Regions from separate parts of the uncultured Sphaerotilus sp. genome, predicted to be linked through region 2. Evidence: riboswitches for the same ligand, from Rfam matches in the RefSeq annotation. Region 2 holds a riboswitch; the other holds the start of a gene.

Region 1 (9,992 bases), on a different contig from region 2:
AATGAACCGGCCAGCGAATGTTACGCCGCGGCCTGAGCGCCCACCAGGTAATCCACCTTGCCCAGATCGACGCCGTTGTGGCGCAGCAGCGCGTAGGCGGTGGTGACGTGGAAGAACACGTTCGGCAGCACCCAGTGCTTCAGGTAGTCCTCGCCCTTCATCGTGCGGGTCGAGCCGTCGCGGCCGATGGGGAAGGTGATGTCCTTGCCTTCGGTGCCGTCGATCGCGGTGGGCGGCACGGTGACGAGGAACTCCAGCGTCTTGGCGATGCGTTCCTTCAGTTGGGCGAAGGTGGTTTCGTCGTCGGCGAACTTGGGCGCGTCGACACCGCCAAGGCGGGCCGCGGCCAGCTTCGCGGCGTCGCAGGCGATGCGCACCTGCGAGGCGAACGGCAGCATGTCCGGCGCCAGCCGGGCCTGCACCAGCACGTTCACGTCGAACTTGCGGGCTGCGGCGGACGCTTCGGCCTTGTCCATGCAGTGGCTCAGGTTGCGCAGCATGGTGGTGAAGACGGGCAGGCTGGCGGAGGACATGGAGATGGTCATGCGGGGTTCCTTGGTGGTGAATCGGAATAGTCCATGACGCTAGCAGTTTTTTCGCGTGTATGCAGAGTGCTTCCATCGCGAAACCAGTCATACCATCGATCGCCATGCAACCCAAATCAAGCGCCATCCTCGACTTCTGGTTCGGCCCCCCCACCGACCCCACCCACACTCAATCCAGCCCCCAGTGGTTCCGCAAGGACGCCACCTTCGACGCCGAGATCGCCCGCCGCTTCGGCCCGCTGATCGACGAAGCCCTGTCCGGCGGCCTCCAGGACTGGACCGCCACCCCCACCGGCACGCTCGCGCTGATCCTCGTCCTCGACCAGTTCACCCGCAACACCGGCCGCGACACGCCGCGCGCCTTCGCGGGCGATCCGCGGGCGCTGTCATTGGCGAAATCGCTGGTCGCGTCTGGCGCGGACAGGACGCTGACCGGGGTGCAGCGCCAGTTCGTCTACCTGCCCTTCGAGCACTCGGAGTCGCTCGCCGATCAGGACGAGTCGATCCGCCTGTTCGCGCAGCTGGGCCGGGACGAGCCGGCGCTGGCCGGGCTGCTGGAGTGGGCGGAGCGGCACCGGGTGATCGTGGCGCGCTTCGGGCGCTTCCCGCATCGGAATGCAGCGCTCGGCCGGACGAATACCGCCGAGGAGGCCGGGTTCCTGATGCAACCCGGCTCGGGGTTCTGAGGGTGGGGGGACGGGTGGGTCCTCGCTTTCGCGAGGATGACGACGGTGTGGGTCAGGGGCGCGTGAAGGCGAACTCCAGCTCCGGCGCCAGCCCGCTGAGGATGCGCGCCACGCTCTTGCCCGAGCCGCAGGCGTGGGTCCAGCCGAGCGTGCCGTGGCCGGTGTTGAGGAACAGGTTCGGGACGCGGGACTGGCCAATGATCGGCACGTTGCTGGGTGTCGCGGGGCGCAGGCCGGTCCAGAACTGTGCCTGCGCCGTGTCGCCCGCGCCGGGGAAAAGCTGCTCCGTGCGCCGCACGATCGCCTCGCAGCGCACGCGGTTCAGGTCGCGGCTGTAGCCGTTCAGCTCCGCCGTGCCGGCGATGCGCAGGCGGTCGCCCAGGCGCGAGAAGACGAGCTTGTATTCGTCGTCGGTCAGCGAGACCTGGTGCGCCATCGCCGCGTCCTTCACCGGCATCGTCACCGAGTAGCCCTTGGCCGGGTAGATCGGCAGCCGGATGCCCAGCGGCTGTGCCAGCAGCGGGCTGAAGCTGCCCATGGCCAGGACAAAGGCATCGGCGCGCAGCCGCTGGAACGCTCCGTCGGCGTCCGTCACCTCGACGTGGTCGATCCGGCCGCCCACCGTGCGCAGCGCCATGACGTGGTGCCCCATCAGGAAACGCACGCCGTCCTGCCGGCAGCGCTCGGCCAGCGCGAGCGTGAACTGGCGCGCATCGCCCGACTCGTCCTCCGAGGTGAAGGTCGCCCCGGCCAGCTGCGGCCGGATGTGGCGCAGCGCCGGCTCCAGCCGCACGGCTTCGTCCGCCGAGATCACGCGCCGGTCGCAGCCCAGATCGCGCATCTGCGCCGCGGGGGCTTCGGCGGCGTCGAACTCCTTCTGGCTCGTGTAGAAGTGCAGGATGCCCTGCGTGCGCTGGTCGTATTGCAGGCCGAGGTCGCGCCGCAGTTGCTGCAGCGTGTCGCGGCTGTAGGTGCCCAGGCGGACGATCTGCGCGATGTTGTGGCGGGTGCGGGCCGGCGTGCATTCGCGCAGGAACTGCAGGCCCCAGCGCCACTGCTGCGGATCGGCGCGCAGGCGGAACAGCAGCGGCGCGTCTTCCTTGCCCAGCCACTGCAGCACCTTGAGCGGCGCGGAGGGGTTGGCCCACGGCTCAGCGTGGCTGACGGAGATCTGGCCGCCGTTGGCGAAGCTGGTTTCGGCGGCGGGCGCGGCCTGCCGGTCGATGACGGTGACGTCGTGGCCGAGCTGGCGCAGGAAATAGGCAGACGTGGTGCCGAGCAGGCCGGCACCGAGGACGATGACTTGCATGATGTGGACGCGCTTTCGCGTTTTTCATGCCGCTCCCCCTGTCCTTGGTACCTGAGAGATTCAGCGCCGGGACGGTCCCGGTGCCTTGCTCCTTCGGCGCTTCACAACCCGTGGTGCGGGCCTGAAGTCTCTCCAGACGGCGTGTGTGCTTGCAGTGCGTGGACCTGAGCGTTCATGGGAGTTTGCGCCTTCGGTGACCGGCTCGGGGCCGGTGCTCTCCTGCTGTGAAACGATTCTATCGATCAACCGCTCCCGTCATTCCCGCGAAAGCGGGAACCCACTGGTCGGGTGGGTCCTCGCTTTCGCGAGGATGACGGGGGTGGGTGGGTCATTCTTTCACCAGGAACCGCTCGGCCAGCCGCACCCAGTAGGCGGCGCCCACCGGCAGGTTGGCATCGTTGAAGTCGTAGCCCGGGTTGTGGACCATGCAGGCCGACGCGGCCGTGCTGTCGTCGCCGCCCTGCTCCCCCAGCCCGTTGCCGATCAGCAGGTAGCTGCCCGGCACGCGCTCCAGCATGAACGCGAAATCCTCGCTGCCCGTCAGCGGCGGGCCGTTCAGCGTGACCTTGTCGGGGCCGAGCAGGTCGAGCGCCACCTCGCGGGCGAATGCGGTTTCCGCCGGCGTGTTGACCAGCACCGCGTAGCCGGGACGCCAGTCGATGCGCGCCGTGCAGCCGAAGCTCTCCGCCTGCGCCGCGACCAGCGCCCGCAGCCGCCGCTCCATGGTGGCCCGCACGTCGCGGTCCAGCGCCCGCAGGCTCAGCTCCAGCCGCGCGCTGGCCGGGATCACGTTGTTCGCCTGACCCGCCTGCAGCGCGCCAACTGTCACCACCGCCGCGTGCAGCGGATCGACGTTGCGCGAGACGATGGTCTGCAGCGCCATCACGAGGCTGGCCGCGGCGACGATCGGGTCGGCGGCGCGGTGGGGCATTGCGCCGTGGCCGCCGACGCCTTCGATCGTGATGGTCGCGTAGTCGGAGGACGCCATCGCGGCGCCGTCACGGAAGACAAGGTGGCCTTGGGTGATGCCGGGCATGTTGTGCATGGCGAAGACCGCGTCGCACGGGTAGCGCTCGAACAGCCCGTCCGACATCATCCGCAGGGCGCCGCCGCCACCCTCTTCGGCGGGCTGGAAGACCAGGTGCAGCGTGCCATCGAAGCTGCCGTGCTCGGCGAGGTGGCGCGCGGCGGCCAGCAGCATCGCCGTGTGGCCGTCGTGGCCGCAGGCGTGCATCAGGCCGGGCCGGGTGCTGGCCCATGCGACGCCGGAGGCCTCGTCGATCGGCAGCGCGTCCATGTCCGCGCGCAGCCCGAGCCGCCGCGATCCCGTGCCGCGCACCAGACGACCGACCACGCCCGTGCCACCGACACCGCGTTCGACCGTGTAACCCCAGCCTTCGAGCTTGTCGGCGACGAGTGCGGCGGTGCGGTGCTCCTCGAAGGCAAGTTCGGGGTGCTGGTGTAGGTCGCGGCGCAGGTGGACGAATTCGCCGATCCGGGTGCGCAGTGCGTCGAGCAGGTAGGTCATGGCGTGGCTCGTTCTCGGCCGCGCGTCACTGCGCTTCGAGCTTGATGGCCTTGGCGATGGCGCGGAAGCTGGTGGTCAGCGTCTCGTATTCACGCGCTGCGTCGGCCACCGACAGCGGCGTGGCGACCATCAGCCCCTGCTTTTCCAGCTCGGCCCGCACCACCGGATCGCCCAGCACCGTCGTCAGTGCCTTGTTCAGCGCCTGCACCACCGGCTCCGGCGTGTCCTTCCTGACCAGATAGCCGGTCCAGATGTTGTAGGCGAAGCCCTTGACGCTCTTGCTGTCGTTGATGCTCGGGTAGGCCTTGAGGAACGGCACTTCGACCTTGCCCGCGGGCGCCAGCGTGCCGAGGATCTTCAGCCGCCCCTGGTCGGCCAGACCGGCCGACTGCAGTCCAGTGACCAGCACGGAGATGTCCACCAGATCGCCCCCTATGTCCTGCAGCAGCGGCGCGGCCCCCTTGTACGGGACGTGCACCATCTCTGCCCCGATGGTCTGCGCGAAATGCGCGCCGAGCACGTGGTAGAACGAGCCGTAGCCGACACTGCCGTAGGTGAGTGGCTTGCCCGCTGCGGCTGATTTCCTGGCCAGTGCGACCAGCTCGTCGACGTTGTTCGCTGGCAGTCCCTTGCGGGCGTGGATCGTGATCGGAGAAACGCCGATCATCTGCACGAGGCGAAAGTCTTCCGACTTGAACTTCACCGCCGCGTTGGCCAGCGGTGCGAGGATCAGCTCGTTGGGGGAGCCCTGGAATACGAGGTGTCCGTCCGCAGGCGCTGCCAGCACCTTCTGCGCGGCCAGCGCCCCGCTGACACCGCCGAGGTTCTCGACGATGACCTGCTGGCCGAGCGCCCGGGTCAGCGGCTTCTCGACGATGCGCGCGATCACGTCCGAGAGTCCGCCCGCCGGGTACGGCACCATCAGGTTGACCTGCTTGCTCGGGAAGGTCTGCGCCACCGCGGAGGTGCCGGCCAGGCACAGGCCGGCGAGCAGGAAGATGGCGCGGCGGGGGAAGTTCTTGGGCTGCATGGCGGCTCTCCGGAGGGGACGGTTCGGGATGGGATGCTTCATCGTAGAGCGCCATCATTCAGGCGTCCAATGCATTGTTTTCAGACTTATGATGAGTTGAACTCATAGTTTGAACGCCGAGGCAAGCATGACGCTGGTTCAACTCAAGCACCTGATCGCACTCGCGGAAAGCGGCTCCTTCAGCCGCTCCGCCGAAGCGCTGTTCCTGACGCAGCCAGCGCTCAGCCGCAGCATCCGCGCGCTGGAAGACGAGCTGGATCAGCCGCTGTTCGACCGCATCGGCCGCCACAGCGAGCTGACGCCCTTCGGGCGCGAAGTGCTTGCCCGGGCGCGGCAGGTGGTGCTGGACGCAGACGAGTTGCTCGACAGTGGCCGGCGCATCGGCGCAGGCGAAGCGGGCGTGCTGCGCATCGGCATGGGCTCGGGGCCGGGGGCGATGCTGATGACGCCGCTGTTGATGGCGGTGGCCACGCAGCGGCCGGGCCTGCATGTGGAGGTTTCGCGCGCGACGACGGCGCTGCTGGTGCAGGCGCTGCGCGAACGGACGCTGGATGCGCTGGTGGTGGACGTGCGTTCGATCGTCCCGGCGCCCGATCTGTGCGTAGACACGGTCTCGGAGATGCGCGGCGCGTTTCTCTGCCGGCCGGGGCATCCGCTGGCCGAACAGGTGGCGCGGGATGGCGCAGTGGCGTTTGCCGATGTGCAGCGCTTCCCGATCGCCTCGACGCCGCTGAGCGACGAGGTGGCGCGGGTACTGATGGAGCGCTACGGGCCGGCCGCGCATCCGGCTCAATGCGTCACGCTGCGCTGCGAGGAGATTCCGAGCCTGGTGGCGGTGGCGCTGCGCAGCGACGCGGTGCTGATCGCGATCCGCGCCGCCGGGCCGGAACTGGTCGAGCTGGCGCTGGCGCCCCCACTGCAGGCCAGCGCCCGCTTCGGTCTGGTGACGCTGTCCGCCCGCACACCGGCGCCGGGGCTGGCGCTGGTGCGCGAGTGGATGCGCGCGACCTTGCGGGACGCCGAAGCCGTTCCGGGCTGATCAGTCCAGGCTGATGTTGGCCTTCTTCACCAGCACCTCGTAGACCTTGGACTTGGCCTCGACACCTCGGGTGATCTCCTCGGGCGTCCAGGTGATCGGCTCGAAGGCGAAGGTGTCGAAGCGGGCCTTCAGCTCCGGATCGGCGATGACCTTGGCCACGTCGGCATTGATTTTCGCGCGCAGCGGCGCCGGCAGGCCCTTGGGCGCGACCAGCACGACGAAGGCGTTCACGTCGAAGCCCGCGGGCGCGCCTGCTTCGGCAGCAGTCGGCACATCGGGCAGCTGCGGCAGGCGCCTGGTGGACGCCACCGCCAGATAGCGCAGCTTGCCGGCCTTGTAGGCGCCGGAGCTGGACGGCAGCGTGCCCAGGCTCCACGCCACATCACCCGAGCCGACCGCGGGGAAGAGCTGGCTCACCTCGCGGTAGGGGATGTGCTGCATCCGGATGCCGGTCAGCTCTTCCAGCAATTCGCCGCCGAGGTGGCCGGGGCTGCCCACGCCCCACGAGCCGTAGGTCACCTTGCCCGGCTCGGCCTTGGCGGCAGCGATCAGGTCGCCCATGGTTTTCCACTTCGACTCGGCGCCCACCGCGACCAGGAAGGTGGTGCGGAAAATCGACGCCACCGGCTCGAAGTGCTTCACCGCGTCCGCGCCGCGCTGCTTGTAGAGGTGCGGCACGGCAGAGAGGTGGTCGCTGTCGAGCTGGAGCAGGGTGTAGCCATCGGCCGGCGCGCGCTTGACGGCGTCCATCGCGATGAAGCCGCCGCCGCCGGGGCGGTTCTCGACGATGACACGCTGGTTCCAGAGCTTGCCGAGCTTCTCGGACAGGATGCGCAGCGTGGCGTCCGGGCCGCTGCCGGGCGCGAAGGCGGTGAACAGCGTCACCGGCTTGGAAGGGAACTCGGCCACCGTCTCGGCGCGGGCCGGCAGGTGGGCAAAGGCGGCTGCGCCGATCAGCGCGGCGAGGAAGGTCTGGCGGTTCATCGGTTTGTCTCCGTGGATCTTGCGATCTCGTGGTGTCGTTATGGTCGCGAATTATTCGGCCGCGCCAATGTGCAGCGCAACCTCGCCTACCCCAGCCACCTGCCCGCGGATCTGGTCCCCGGGCAGCACCGCGCCAACGCCTTCCGGGGTGCCGGTGAAGATCAGGTCGCCGGGTTCCAGGTGATAGAACTGCGACAGGTCAGCGATGATTTCGCGGATGTTCCAGATGAGCTTGTCCACGTCCGAGTGCTGCTTCGTCTGGCCGTTGACCGCGAGCGCGATCTCGCCGGACTCGATCACGACACCCGGCATCGGCACGACTTCGCTGCAGACCGATCCCTGCTCGATGTCCTTGCCCAGATCCCAGGGCCGGCCCTTGTCGCGGGCGACGAGCTGCAGGTCGCGGCGCGTCATGTCCAGGCCGCAGGCGTAACCGTAGATGACGTCGTGGGCATTCTCGGCGGCGACACGGAAGCCCGGCTTGCCGATCACGAGCACCAGTTCCATCTCGTAGTGGTAGTTCGACGTGCCGGGTGGGTACGGCACGGTCGCGCCGCTTTCGACCAGCGTCTGCGGTGACTTGGTGAAGTAGAACGGGCGCTCGGCGGCCTTGTCGACCGGGCGGCCCATCTCGACGGCGTGGGCGTGGTAGTTGCGGCCGACGCAGAAGATGCGGTTGATGGGCAAGCGGGCGTCCGAGCCGCGCACGGGCAGGGATTGGACGGCGGGCGGGTTCCAGAGGTAGGTGGTCATCGGGTGGTGTCGGTGTGTGGGGGTGGCGCGTCAGGCGCGGACTTCGTAGACGCCAAGCTTGCGGTGCAGCGGCGCTTCGTCGGCGAGGAAGATGAAGGCGGGCCGGTCGGCGGACCGGTTGCACAGCGTCACGCCGGTGTAGCCGGGCGCGCAGCAGGTGTCGGCTTCGGCGAGCGTGAACGTGCGCGGCGTGGCGGCGTCGATGGCGACGTCGACGCTGCCTTCGATCAGGTGGAAGACACAGGCCGGCGAGCGGGCCGGGAGCTGCAGCGTCTGGCCGGGGCGCAGCATCTGGGCGTAGAAGCCGAGGATGTTCTCGGCGTCTTCGCCGGTCTCGGGGTTGACGTAGGTGATCTGCACCGAGTCGAGGGCGGGCTGGTCCTCGGCCAGGGCTTCGAGCGCGGCGCGGGTGTCGACCCACGGGTAACGCAGCATCGGATAGCGCTTGCCGCTGCGGCCGAAGACCGGGCTGGGCATGACACCGGCGCGGCGGTAGGCCTGCTCGCCGCGGCCGGGCTTGACCTCCTGCCGACCGCCGTTGAGGTGGTAGCTGGCCTCCATGTAGAAGACCAGCGGCAGGTCCAGCACGTCGAGCCAGACGACCGGCGCGTCGCCGTCGTGGCCGTGTTCGTGCCACAGGCCGGTGGGGGTGAGGATCAGGTCGCCGCGCGACATGGGGCATTGTTCGCCGTCCACTGTTGTCCAGGCGCCCTCGCCTTCGACCACCATGCGCACCGCGTTGGGCGTGTGGCGGTGCGACGGCGCCCATTCGCCGGGCAGCAGCAATTGCATCCCGAGGTAGATCGCGGCGCTGGCCTGCATCTTCTCCAGCGTGTGGCCGGGGTTGGCCAGCACCAGCACGCGGCGCTCGGCCTTCTCGATCGGCGTCAGCTCACCGGCCTGCAGCAGCAGCGGCTTGATGTCGGCATAGGCCCAGTGGATGGGCTGGGTCTGGCGTGTCGGCACCTTTGGGGGCAGCACGCCGCGCAGGCTGGGCCACAGCGGCACGAGGTTCTTGTCGCGCAGCGACTGGACGTAGGCGGGGGGCAGGTCTTCGAGGCGGGCGAGCGGGGCGTCGTCCAGGTGCTTGTCCATGCAGTTCTCCAGGTAGTCAGTGCTTGGCCGCGTCCAGGCAGTTGCCGACGTTCCAGCCGTACAACCACTCCATCGCGTCGTAGAAACGCTCGGGCGTGCGGCCGCGCCAGAGGTCGTTGCGCACCAGCCGCTCGACGCCCTTGGCGTGGTAGATGCGGCCCATTTCGCGGCTGGACAGCACGATGCGCGCGGTGCGGGCCACACGGGCGCGCTGGTAGAGGTCGAGCGCCTGCGTCCAGTCGTTGCCGCAGCTGCGCAGGGCCTCGCCGAGCGTCACCGCGTCCTCGATCGCCATGCAGGCGCCCTGGGCCATGTACTGCGTGGTCGGGTGGGCGGCGTCGCCGAGCAGCGTGACACGGCCGTAGCTCCACTGGCCGATCGGCTCGCGGTCGGCGGTGGCCCAGCGTTTCCAGGATTTCGGCAAGTCGATGAGCTGGCGCGCCTGCGGGCAGATGCCCTGGAAGTAGCTCTCCACCTCGGACTTGCTGCCCTCGCGCACGCTCCATTCCTCCTGCTCGCGGCTGTGGAAGGTGACGACGACGTTGTACTGCTCGCCGCCGCGCAGCGGGTAGTGGACGAGGTGGCAGTTCGGGCCGACCCAGATGCTGGCGGCGTTCCACTGCAACTCCGGCGGAAAGTCCGCCTTGTCCACGACCGCGCGGTAGACGACGTGGCCGGTGACCCGCGCCGGATCGCCGACGAACTGCTCGCGCACCACCGACTTGACGCCGTCCGCGCCGATCAGCGCCACGCCGCGGAAGCTGCGGCCGTCCTGCGTGAAGACGGTGACGCCGTCGGCGTCCTGCTCGACGCTGGCCACGCGGGTGGAGGTGTGGAAGTCCACCAGCCCGGTCTCCTGCGCCCCTTCGAGCAGCGAGAGGTGGGCATCGGCGCGGTGGATCACGGCATACGGATTGCCGAAACGGGCGCGGAAGGCCTCGCCGGTGGGGATCTTGCCGACCTGGTATGCGTCGATCGCGTCGTGCATGACCATGAAGTCGGTGTACACCGCCCGACTGCGTG
Region 2 (9,992 bases):
CAGCGCGCCAGGTGATGTCGCTCGGGTGGCAGCCCAGCGTGGCGACCGCGTTGGCGAAGCGGGCGCCGTCCATGTGCACCTTCAAGTGGCGGCGCTTGGCAATGGCGGCGATGGCGCGGACTTCCTCGACGCTGTAGACGGTGCCCAGTTCGGTGGCCTGCGTCAGGCTCACCACCTTGGGCTTGGGGTAGTGCAAGTCGTTGCGCTTCGTGACCAGCGTCTCCACGGCGTCGGGCGTCAGCTTGCCGAGCTTGGCAGAAGCGCTCTCGCCCTCGGCGGTCAGCAGCTTGGAGCCGTTGGAGAAGAACTCCGGCCCGCCGCACTCGTCCGTCTCGATGTGCGCGACCGGCGTGCAGATCACCGAGTGGTAGCTCTGGCACAGCGAGGCCAGCGCCAGCGAGTTGGCCGCCGTGCCGTTGAAGACGAAGTAGACGTCGCAGTCGGTCTGGAACAGGTCACGCAGCCGCTCCGAGACCTCGTGTGTCCAGCGGTCGTCCCCGTAGGCGGGTTCGTGGCCGCTGGTCTGCGCTTCCATGAACCAGCGCGCGGCGTTCGGGCACATGCCGGCGTAGTTGTCGCTGGCGAACTGCTGGCGGGGCGGCGTGGTTTCGGACGGGGCGGGGTACGGGGTGCTCATGGGGCGGGATTGTCGCGCTGTTTATTTGATGAACGCTGGAATGAACCGGGTGCATGCTGTGTTCACCCTGGTGCGGGCTGGCCTCTGCCGGCTCCACCCGTTCGACCAACCAGGAGATGACGCCATGACCTTGATTCCTTCCTCGATCCGACGTGTCAGCCTCGCGCTCACCGTCTCGGCCACGCTGGTGCTGGGGGCCTGCGCGATGATGGCGCCGCCGCCACCCGCCATGACCGCCGGCGGCATGCTGACCGACGCGGCCGGCATGACGCTCTACACCTTCGACAAGGACGCCGCCGGCCGCAGCGCCTGCAACGGCCCCTGCGCCAAGAACTGGCCGCCGCTGATGGCCCCGGCCGATGCCAAGCCCCGCGGCGACTACAGCGTCGTCACCCGCGACGACGGCACGCGCCAGTGGGCCTACAAGGGTCAGCCGCTCTACACCTGGGTCAAGGACATGAAGGCCGGCGACACCACCGGCGACGGCGTCAACAGCATCTGGCACATCGCCCGTCCCTGAACCAGGCCGCCATCCGTCGCTTTGGCCGATCCGCCGGACTTGATCGTGCACCTGCCGCGCCTGCGGCGGTATGCGCGTGCGCTGACGGGCGACGCCGCCAGCGCCGACGATCTGGTGCAGGACACGCTGGAGCGCGCCTGGGCGCGGCTGCACCAGTGGCGCGCGCCGGTTGAAGGCGACCCGGCGGATCCGTCCGAGCGGCTGCGGGCCTGGCTGTTCACGCTGATGCACAACGTCCACGTGAACCAGCGGCGCCAGCACCACCTGGCCACCGATCCGCTTGACGACATGCTGGACGATCCCGCGCTGCCCTCCGTCAGCGGCGGGCAACTGGAGACGCTGGCGCTGCGCGACATCCACGCAGCGCTGGCGGGCCTGCCGCTGCCGCAGCGCGAGGTGCTGCTGCTGGTCGGGCTGGAGGACTTCAGCTACGCCGAGGCGGCCGCCGTGCTCGATGTGCCGGTGGGCACCGTGATGTCGCGGCTGTCGCGGGCGCGGGCGGCGATGCGGGTGGCCCTGTCGCACCCGGTGGCTACGCCGCGGCCGGGCGTGGCGGCTGGCTGGAAAGTGGTCAAGTGACGTGCTCAAGTGAACAACATGGACGCTGACGTTCAAGCCGACGAACTGCACGCCTACGCCGACGGCCGCCTGCCGCCCGATCGGCGCTTGGCGGTGCAGGCCTGGCTGGCCGCGCATCCGGACGAGGCGGCGCAGGTGCGCCAGTGGCAGTCGCTGAACCAGGCGCTGCACCTGGGCTTCGACGACGTGCTCAACGAACCGTTGCCGCTGCGGCTGGTCCGCGCCGCGCAGGGGGATGCAGCGCCGCCGGTGTCACCGCTGCCGCCGTTGGGCAACGCGAGCCGCTGGCGTCTGTGGTCGCGCGCCGGCTCGGGTCGCGCCGCCACCGCCGCGCTGGTGTTCGGGCTGGTCGGACTCGCCGTGGGCGGTGGTCTGGGCTATCGGCTTGGACAGGGCGGACCGGCCGTCAGCGAGACGGCCGCGGCCTCCGGCCGGTTCGTCCACGACGCCGCGCTGGCGCACGCCGTCTACACGCCCGAGCAGCGCCATCCGGTCGAGGTCGATGCCCGGCAGGCGGACCACCTCGTCGCTTGGCTGTCGAAGCGGCTCGGCACGCCGCTGCACGCGCCGCAACTCGCGCCACTGGGCTACGAGCTGCTGGGCGGGCGCCTGCTCGCGGCGGGGGAAGGGCCGGTCGCGCAGTTCATGTACCAGAACGCGGCGGGCGCCCGGCTGACGCTCTACGTGCGCCGCGCCGCGCCGGCCGGGACCATGCCCGCCGACACGCTGACCGCCTTCCGGGTCGCCCGGGAAGGCGATGTCGAGGTCTTCTACTGGGTCGAGGACGGCTTCGGTTACGCGCTGTCGGGCCGGGTCGCGCGGCCGCAGCTGCAGGCCGTGGCCGAAGCGGTGTACCACCAGCTCACGGCCCCGCCCTCGGCAGCCTCCGCCCCGTGACCGACCTCCGTCATCCTCGCGCATGCGAGGACCCACGCAGTCCAGCCACCGTTGGCGACCTGCGTGGGTGCCCGCCTGCGCGGGCATGACGGGGAGGTGGAGCGACGCCGGTCGCTGCGCTCACTCCCCGGCGTAGTCGCCCACCGGCAAGCACGAGCAGAACAGATTGCGATCCCCGTAGACGTTGTCCACGCGGCCGACCGGCGACCAGTACTTGCCGCGCCGCAGGCTCGCCACCGGATAGGCGGCGGTCTCGCGGGCGTAGGCATGGCCCCAGTCGTTGGCGAGCAGGCTGGCCGCCGTGTGCGGGGCGTTCTTCAGCGGGTTATCCTCGCGCGGCCAGGCGCCGGATTCGACCTGCGCGATCTCGCCGCGGATGGCGATCATCGCGTCGCAGAAGCGGTCCAGCTCGGCCAGCGGTTCGCTCTCGGTCGGCTCCACCATCAGCGTGCCGGCGACGGGGAAGCTCAGCGTCGGCGCGTGGAAGCCGTAGTCGATCAGGCGCTTGGCCACGTCCTCGGCGCTGACGCCGGACGAGTCCTTGAGCGGGCGCAGGTCGAGGATGCATTCGTGCGCCACACCGCCGCCCTTCACGCCGTCGATGCCGCCGCTGAAGTGGATGTCGTAGTGGTCGGCCAGCCGGGCGGCGATGTAGTTGGCGCTCAGGATGGCGATTTCGGTCGCCGACTTCAGGCCGTCCGCGCCCATCATGCGGATGTACATCCACGAGATCGGCAGCACCGCCGCGTTGCCCAGCGGCGCGGCCGACACGGCGCCCACCCCACCTTCGCGCACATCACCCGCCGTCGCATGGCCCGGCAGGAAGGGCACCAGATCCTCGACGACGCACACCGGCCCGACGCCCGGCCCGCCACCGCCGTGCGGGATGCAGAAGGTCTTGTGCAGGTTCAGGTGCGACACGTCGCCGCCGAACTCGCCCGGTGCGGCCAGCCCGACCAGCGCGTTCATGTTCGCGCCGTCCACGTAGACCCGTCCGCCGTGCGCGTGCACGATCTCGCACAGCGTGCGCACCTGCGGCTCGAACACGCCGTAGGTGGACGGGTAGGTGATCATGATCGCGGCCAGATCGGCGGCGTGCTTGGCGCACTTGGCGCGCAGGTCGTCCAGATCGACGTTGCCGCCCGCTTCACACTTCACGACGACCACCTGCATCCCGGCCATCTGCGCCGAGGCCGGGTTGGTGCCGTGGGCGCTTTCCGGAATCAGGCAGACCTTGCGGTGGGCGTCGCCGCGTGAGGCGTGCCAGCCCATGATGGCGAGCAGGCCGGCGTATTCGCCCTGCGAGCCTGCGTTGGGCTGCAGGCTGATGCCGCTGTAGCCGGTGGCCTGTGCCAGCCAGCCGGTGAGCTGCGTGTTCAGCGCGGCGTAGCCGGTGAGTTGCTCGGCGGGCGCGAAGGGGTGGATGTGCGCGAACTCGGGCCAGGTGATCGGGATCATCTCCGAGGTCGCATTGAGCTTCATCGTGCAGGAACCCAGCGGGATCATGCTGCGATCCAGCGCCAGGTCCTTGTCGGACAGCGACCGGATGTAGCGCAGCATCTCAGTCTCGCTGTGGTGGGCGTTGAAGACCGGGTGCGTCAGGTAGTCGCTGGTGCGCTGCAGCGCAGCCGGGATCATCGGCGTCACCGTGTCGGCGTATTGGGCGATGGTCGGCGTGACGCTGCCTTGCGCGAAGACCGTCCACAGCGCCTCGACATCGGCGCGGGTGCTGGTCTCGTCCAGGCTGATGCCCAGCGTGTCGATGCTGGCGGCGCGCAGGTTGCGGCCGGAGGCGACGGCGGCGGCCATCAGCGCATCCCGGCGTTCGCCCGCCTCGACATGCAGCGTGTCGAAGGCGGTGTCGTGCAGCAGGCGCCAGCCCATCACCTTCAGCCCTTCGGCGAGGATGGCGGTCAGCACGGCCACGCGCTGCGCGATGCGCTTCAGGCCAACCGGGCCGTGGTAGACCGCGTACAGGCTGGCGACGACGGCGGGCAGCACCTGCGCGGTGCAGATGTTCGAGGTGGCCTTCTCGCGGCGGATGTGCTGCTCGCGGGTCTGCAGCGACAGGCGGTAGGCGGGCGCGCCGTGGCTGTCGATGCTCACGCCCACCAGACGGCCGGGCAGCGAGCGCTTGAAGGCGTCCTGCGTGGCCAGATAGGCTGCGTGCGGGCCGCCGGCGCCCATCGGCATGCCGAAGCGCTGGGTCGAGCCGAATGCGATGTCTGCGCCGAGTTCGCCCGGCGAGACCAGCAGCGTCAGCGCCAGCAGGTCCGCGCCGACGATGGCCATGGCGCCCGCGGCGTGCGCGGCGTCGATGATCGGCTTCAGGTCACGGAGCTGGCCGTTGACGCCGGGGTATTGCAGCAGCACGGCGAACGCGGGCGCGGCGGCCAGCGACGCGGCGATCTCGGTCGCGTGGACCTGGTCGACCGTGATGCCCAGCGGCTTGGCGCGGGTGCGGATGACTTCGAGCGACTGCGGTAGCACATCGTGGGCGACGACGAAGCGCGTGGCCTTCGACTTGCCCACGCGGGCGGCCAGCGTCATCGCCTCGGCGGCGGCGGTGGCCTCGTCGAGCATCGAGGCGTTGGCGATCGCCATGCCGGTCAGGTCGGTGACCATCGTCTGGAAATTGACCAGCGCCTCCATGCGGCCCTGGCTGATCTCGGCCTGGTAGGGCGTGTAGGCGGTGTACCAGGCGGGGTTTTCGAGCACGTTGCGCAGGATGACGCCGGGTGTCAGCGTGCCGAAGTAGCCGCAGCCGAGGTGGCTGGTCAGCACGCGGTTCTGCGATGCCAGGGCCTTGAGTTCGGCCAGCGCCTGCGCCTCGCTCAGCGGAGCGGGCAGGTCCATCGGCGTGGGGCGGGCGATCGCGCGCGGGATGATGGCGTCGATCAGCGCGCGGCGGCTGGCCGGGCCGATGGCCGCCAGCATGCGCGCCTCGTCGGCCGCGTCCGGGCCGATGTGGCGGGCGGTGAATTCGCTGGCGTTTTCCAGATCGGCGAGGCGGGGCAGGGCGGTGTGTGGCATGGCGGCGGGGCTTCGGGGCAGCGGTTGTTCTGGCGGTTCAGACAAAGGCGCGGCCGCGACCGGGCGGGGGCGCGGTCGGACGGCGTGGTCGGCGGGGGTGGATCAGCCCTGGGTGAGGGCGTCGTAGGCGGTGGTGTCCATCAGCGCGTCGAGCTGCGACGGCTCGCTGAGCTTCATCTTGAAGAACCAGCCGGCGCCCAGCGGGTCGGTGTTGGCCAGCGAGGGGTCGTCGCGCAGGGCTTCGTTGACTTCGGTGACTTCGCCCGACAGCGGGGCGTAGACATCGGCGGCGGCCTTGACCGACTCGACCACGCCAGCGACGTCGCCCTGCGCGAAGCTGGTACCGACGGCGGGCAGGTCCACGAACACCACGTCACCCAGGGCATCCTGGGCGTGGACCGTGATGCCCACCACGGCAGCGGTGGTGTCGGCGGCGTTGATCCATTCGTGGTCGGCGGTGAACTTGAGGGACATGGGAAAGCTCCAGCGAAAAATGGGGATGTGGGGTGCGTTGCGGTGTGATCGGTGTGATCAGCCGCGGAAGTATCGGTGAGGCGCGAAGGGCATCGCGGCGACTTGCATCGGTACGCGCTTGCCACGGACTTCAGCGAACAGCGCGGTGCCGACCGCCGCGTGCGTGGCGGCGACGTAGCCCATCGCGATCGGCTGGCCGACGGTCGGTCCGACGGTACCGCTGGTGACGCGGCCGACGGGCTGGCCATCAGCATCGATGAGGGGGGCGCCTTCGCGGACGGGGGTGCGCTCCAGCCCGCTCAGGCCGATGCGTTTGGTGGTGGCGCCGTGGGTGAGCTGCGCGCCGACAGTGGCATCGCCGGGATAGCCGCCCGCCCGCGCACCGCCGGGCCGGCGCACCTTCTGGATCGCCCAGGTCAGGCCGGCTTCCACCGGGGTGGTCGCGGTGTGGATGTCGTGGCCGTAGAGGCACAGACCCGCTTCGAGGCGCAGCGTGTCGCGGGCGCCGAGACCGGCGGGGGCCACTTCGGGCAATGCGAGCAGGACGCGGGCCAGCGTCTCGGCTTGCGCTGCCGGCACGGAAATCTCGAAACCGTCCTCGCCGGTGTAGCCCGAGCGGGTGATGAAGCACTCGGCGCCGGCCAGCGTGAACGTGCCACCGGACATGAAGGTCAGCGCGGCGACACCCGCGTCCAGCCGTGCCAGCGCCTCGGCTGCCTTCGGACCCTGCAGGGCCAGCAGCGCGTGGTCCGGCATCGGGATGACCTGGCAGCGTCCGCCGATGCGCTCGACGAGGTGGCGTGTGTCTGCGTCCTTGCAGCCCGCATTGACGATGAGGAAGAGGTCGTCCGCCCGGCGTGTGACCATCAGGTCGTCGAGCAGGCCGCCCGCCTCGTTCGTGAAGAAGGCGTAACGCTGCTTGCCGATCGGCAGATCCTGGATGTCCTGCGGCACCAGCGTCTCCAGTGCGGCGGCGGCGTCCGGCCCGACCAGGCGCAACTGGCCCATGTGTGACACGTCGAACAGCGCGGCCGAGTCGCGGCACTGGCGGTGCTCGGCGATGATGCCGGCGGGGTACTGCACCGGCATCGCGTAGCCGGCGAAGGGCACCATGCGGGCACCGAGTTCCAGATGGAGTGCGTGCAGCGGCGTCTGCAGCAGCGGCGAGGAGGGGGTGGCGTCGGCGGTCATGGACAGGCTCTCGAAGGGCAACGGATCTTGAAAGGATCGGTCCACCGATGGTCGGTGGTGGTGCCCTCGCTGTCCGCTTTACCTGAGAGATTGACGCGGCCCCGGTGTGGCCGGTGCCGCGCTTGCCCCTTCGGTGGACCGCGATCGCTGCTGACCTGTGGGTCGACGCAGCGCGCGGTCTCTCTCCAGTGAGGTGACGCCGCCCTGCGGGCGACGTTTGCCAGTCCTTTTGCCTGAGCGTTCGAAACCCGGTTTCAAGGGGCCTCTGCGCCTTCGGCGGCCGGCTCGGGGGCGCGGCTCTCTCCTGGCGGCGTGCAGTTTAACCGCAGATTCACCGTTTCAGGCGGCCGGTTTCGCGGCTTTGTAAGCGGCCAGGTACGGCGCCAGCCGCTGCCCCATCTCGTCGCCGAGCGCCTGCAGCCCGCTCATCGGCCGCACCATCACCTCGAACTCGGTGATCTTGCCGTCCGCATCGAACTGGATCAGGTCCACGCCCTTGAGCGACTTGCCGTTGACGCTGGCGCTGAATTCCAGCGTCACGCTCAGGCCGTCGGCGCTGGCCATCTCGCGGTGGTAGGTGAAGTCCTCGAACACCTTGGCCACGGTGGACAAGATCAGTTGCACCACCTGCGCGCCGGGGTAGGGCGTGTGCGCCATCGGCGAGCGGAAGACCACCTTGCGGTGCAGGATCGCGCCGAGTTCGCTCAGGTCGCCCTGCGCGACCATGCGGTGCCAGTGCGCGAGGCTCTTCGCCACGGCAGTCGGCAGGCGCTCGGACAGCGTGGCGACGGGTGCCGCCTGCGCGCTTGCCTCGGCCGCCGCAGGATCAAAGCCCAGCGCCAGCTCGGTGCCCTGCTTGATCGCGCGCTTGGCGTCCAGCTCGGCGGCCACGTCGGCGCCGCCGATCAGGTGGACGCTGCAGCCCGCCGCCTGCAGCGCGGCTTGCAATTCGCGCTGCGGATCCTGCCCCGCGCACAGCACGACCGTGTCCACTGGCAGCGTCATCTCGCGCTCGCCGACCGTGATGTGCAGTCCGTCGTCGTCGATGCGCCGGTAGGTCACGCCGGGCACCATCTCGACCTGCCGGTTCTTCAGCGAGGTGCGGTGGATCCAGCCCGTGGTCTTGCCCAGACCGTCGCCGACTTTGCTCTCCTTGCGCTGCAGCAGCGTCACCTTGCGCGGGCTCGGTTCGATGTGTGCCGGGGTGAGGCCGCCGCGGTTGGCATACGCGGTGTCCACGCCCCATTCGGCGAAGAACTTGGCCTTGTCGAGGCTCGGGCTGGTGCCTTCGTGCAGCAGGTACTCGGCCACGTCGAAGCCGATGCCGCCCGCCCCGATCAGCGCCACGTCGTGCCCGACCGCGCACTTGTCGCGCAGCACGTCTAGGTAGCCGACCACCTTCGGATGGTCGATGCCGGGGATGTCGGGCGTGCGCGGCGTGACGCCGGTGGCGAGCACGACATGCTGGAAACCGGCGTCCACCAGCTCCTGCGCGGCGACGCGGTGTTTCAGCTTCAGCGTCACGCCGGTGAGCGCGATCTGCTTGCCGAAGTAGCGCAGCGTTTCAAAGAATTCTTCCTTGCCCGGCACCTGCTTGGCGATGTTGAACTGCCCGCCGATCTCGCTGCCCGCGTCGAACAGTGTCACGTCGAAGCCGCGCCGCGCCGCCGTCGTCGCGAACGCCAGCCCCGCCGGCCCGGCACCAACCACGGCGACACGGGCCTTCGTCGTGGCCGGCCGCTCGATCAGGATCGTCTCGTGGCAGGCGCGTGGGTTCACCAGACACGAGGTGATCTTGCCGCCGAAGGTGTGGTCGAGGCAGGCCTGGTTGCAGCCGATGCAGGTGTTGATCTCGTCGGCCCGGCCCTCGGCGGCCTTGCGCACGAAGTCGGCGTCGGCGAGGAAGGGCCGCGCCATCGAGACCATGTCCGCCATGCCGCCCGCCAGGATCTGCTCGGCGACCTCGGGGGTGTTGATGCGGTTGGTGGTGATCAGCGGGATGCCGACCTTGCCCTTGAGCCCTTGGGTCACCCAGGCGAAGGCGGCGCGTGGCACCTTGGTGGCGATGGTCGGGATGCGCGCCTCGTGCCAGCCGATGCCGGTGTTCAGGATCGTCGCGCCCGCGGCCTCCAGCGCCTGGGCGAGCTGGATGACTTCGGCCTGCGTCGAGCCGCCTTCGACCAGATCCAGCATCGACAGCCGGAAGATCAGGATGAAGTTCGACCCGACCCGCGCCCGCGTGCGGCGCACGATCTCCAGCGCGAAGCGGATGCGGTTCTCGTAGGCGCCGCCCCACTCGTCGTCGCGCTGGTTGGTCTGCGCGGCGATGAACTCGTTGATCAGGTAACCCTCGGAGCCCATGATCTCGACGCCGTCGTAGCCCGCGCTCTGCGCAAGGGCGGCGGCGCGGACGTAGTCCTCGATGGTCTGCTCGATCTCGTCGCCCGTCATCGCCCGGGGGCGGAAGGGGCTGATCGGGGCTTTCAGCGCGCTGGGGGCGACCAGCTCGGGGTGGTAGGCGTAGCGGCCGAAGTGCAGGATCTGCATCGCGATCTTGCCGCCCGCGTCGTGGACCGCTTGTGTCACGACCTTGTGCTTGTCCGCCTCGGCCTGCGTCGTCATGCAGGCGCCGCCAGGCATCGGGCGGCCGGCATCGTTGGG

The links. A riboswitch is a leader RNA that binds a small molecule or an ion and turns the genes downstream of it on or off. The one in region 2 is predicted to bind glycine.
Region 1: linked by a shared signal. The riboswitch ahead of AABN02_RS10930 (D-amino acid dehydrogenase) and the one ahead of gcvT (glycine cleavage system aminomethyltransferase GcvT) in region 2 are both predicted to bind glycine.

What each region holds. Positions count from the first base shown of each region.
Region 1 is NZ_CAWURG010000026.1:52,710-62,701, forward strand. It holds gene AABN02_RS10920 (DUF1993 domain-containing protein) at 21-545, opposite strand; gene AABN02_RS10925 (DUF924 family protein) at 650-1,231, shown strand; gene AABN02_RS10930 (D-amino acid dehydrogenase) at 1,284-2,540, opposite strand; glycine riboswitch at 2,569-2,686, opposite strand; gene AABN02_RS10935 (M20 aminoacylase family protein) at 2,869-4,068, opposite strand; gene AABN02_RS10940 (tripartite tricarboxylate transporter substrate binding protein) at 4,094-5,098, opposite strand; gene AABN02_RS10945 (LysR family transcriptional regulator) at 5,226-6,137, shown strand; gene AABN02_RS10950 (tripartite tricarboxylate transporter substrate binding protein) at 6,138-7,121, opposite strand; gene AABN02_RS10955 (fumarylacetoacetate hydrolase family protein) at 7,173-7,874, opposite strand; gene AABN02_RS10960 (cupin domain-containing protein) at 7,905-8,969, opposite strand; gene AABN02_RS10965 (3-hydroxybenzoate 6-monooxygenase) at 8,986-9,992, opposite strand, start outside.
Region 2 is NZ_CAWURG010000003.1:209,937-219,928, reverse strand. It holds gene AABN02_RS01760 (low specificity L-threonine aldolase) at 1-637, opposite strand, end outside; gene AABN02_RS01755 (hypothetical protein) at 762-1,157, shown strand; gene AABN02_RS01750 (RNA polymerase sigma factor) at 1,179-1,736, shown strand; gene AABN02_RS01745 (anti-sigma factor) at 1,755-2,633, shown strand; gene gcvP (aminomethyl-transferring glycine dehydrogenase) at 2,754-5,666, opposite strand; gene gcvH (glycine cleavage system protein GcvH) at 5,769-6,140, opposite strand; gene gcvT (glycine cleavage system aminomethyltransferase GcvT) at 6,198-7,331, opposite strand; glycine riboswitch at 7,391-7,530, opposite strand; glycine riboswitch at 7,543-7,648, opposite strand; gene AABN02_RS01725 (nuclear transport factor 2 family protein) at 7,671-8,057, opposite strand; partial or broken gene AABN02_RS01720 (NADPH-dependent 2,4-dienoyl-CoA reductase) at 8,169-9,992, opposite strand, start outside.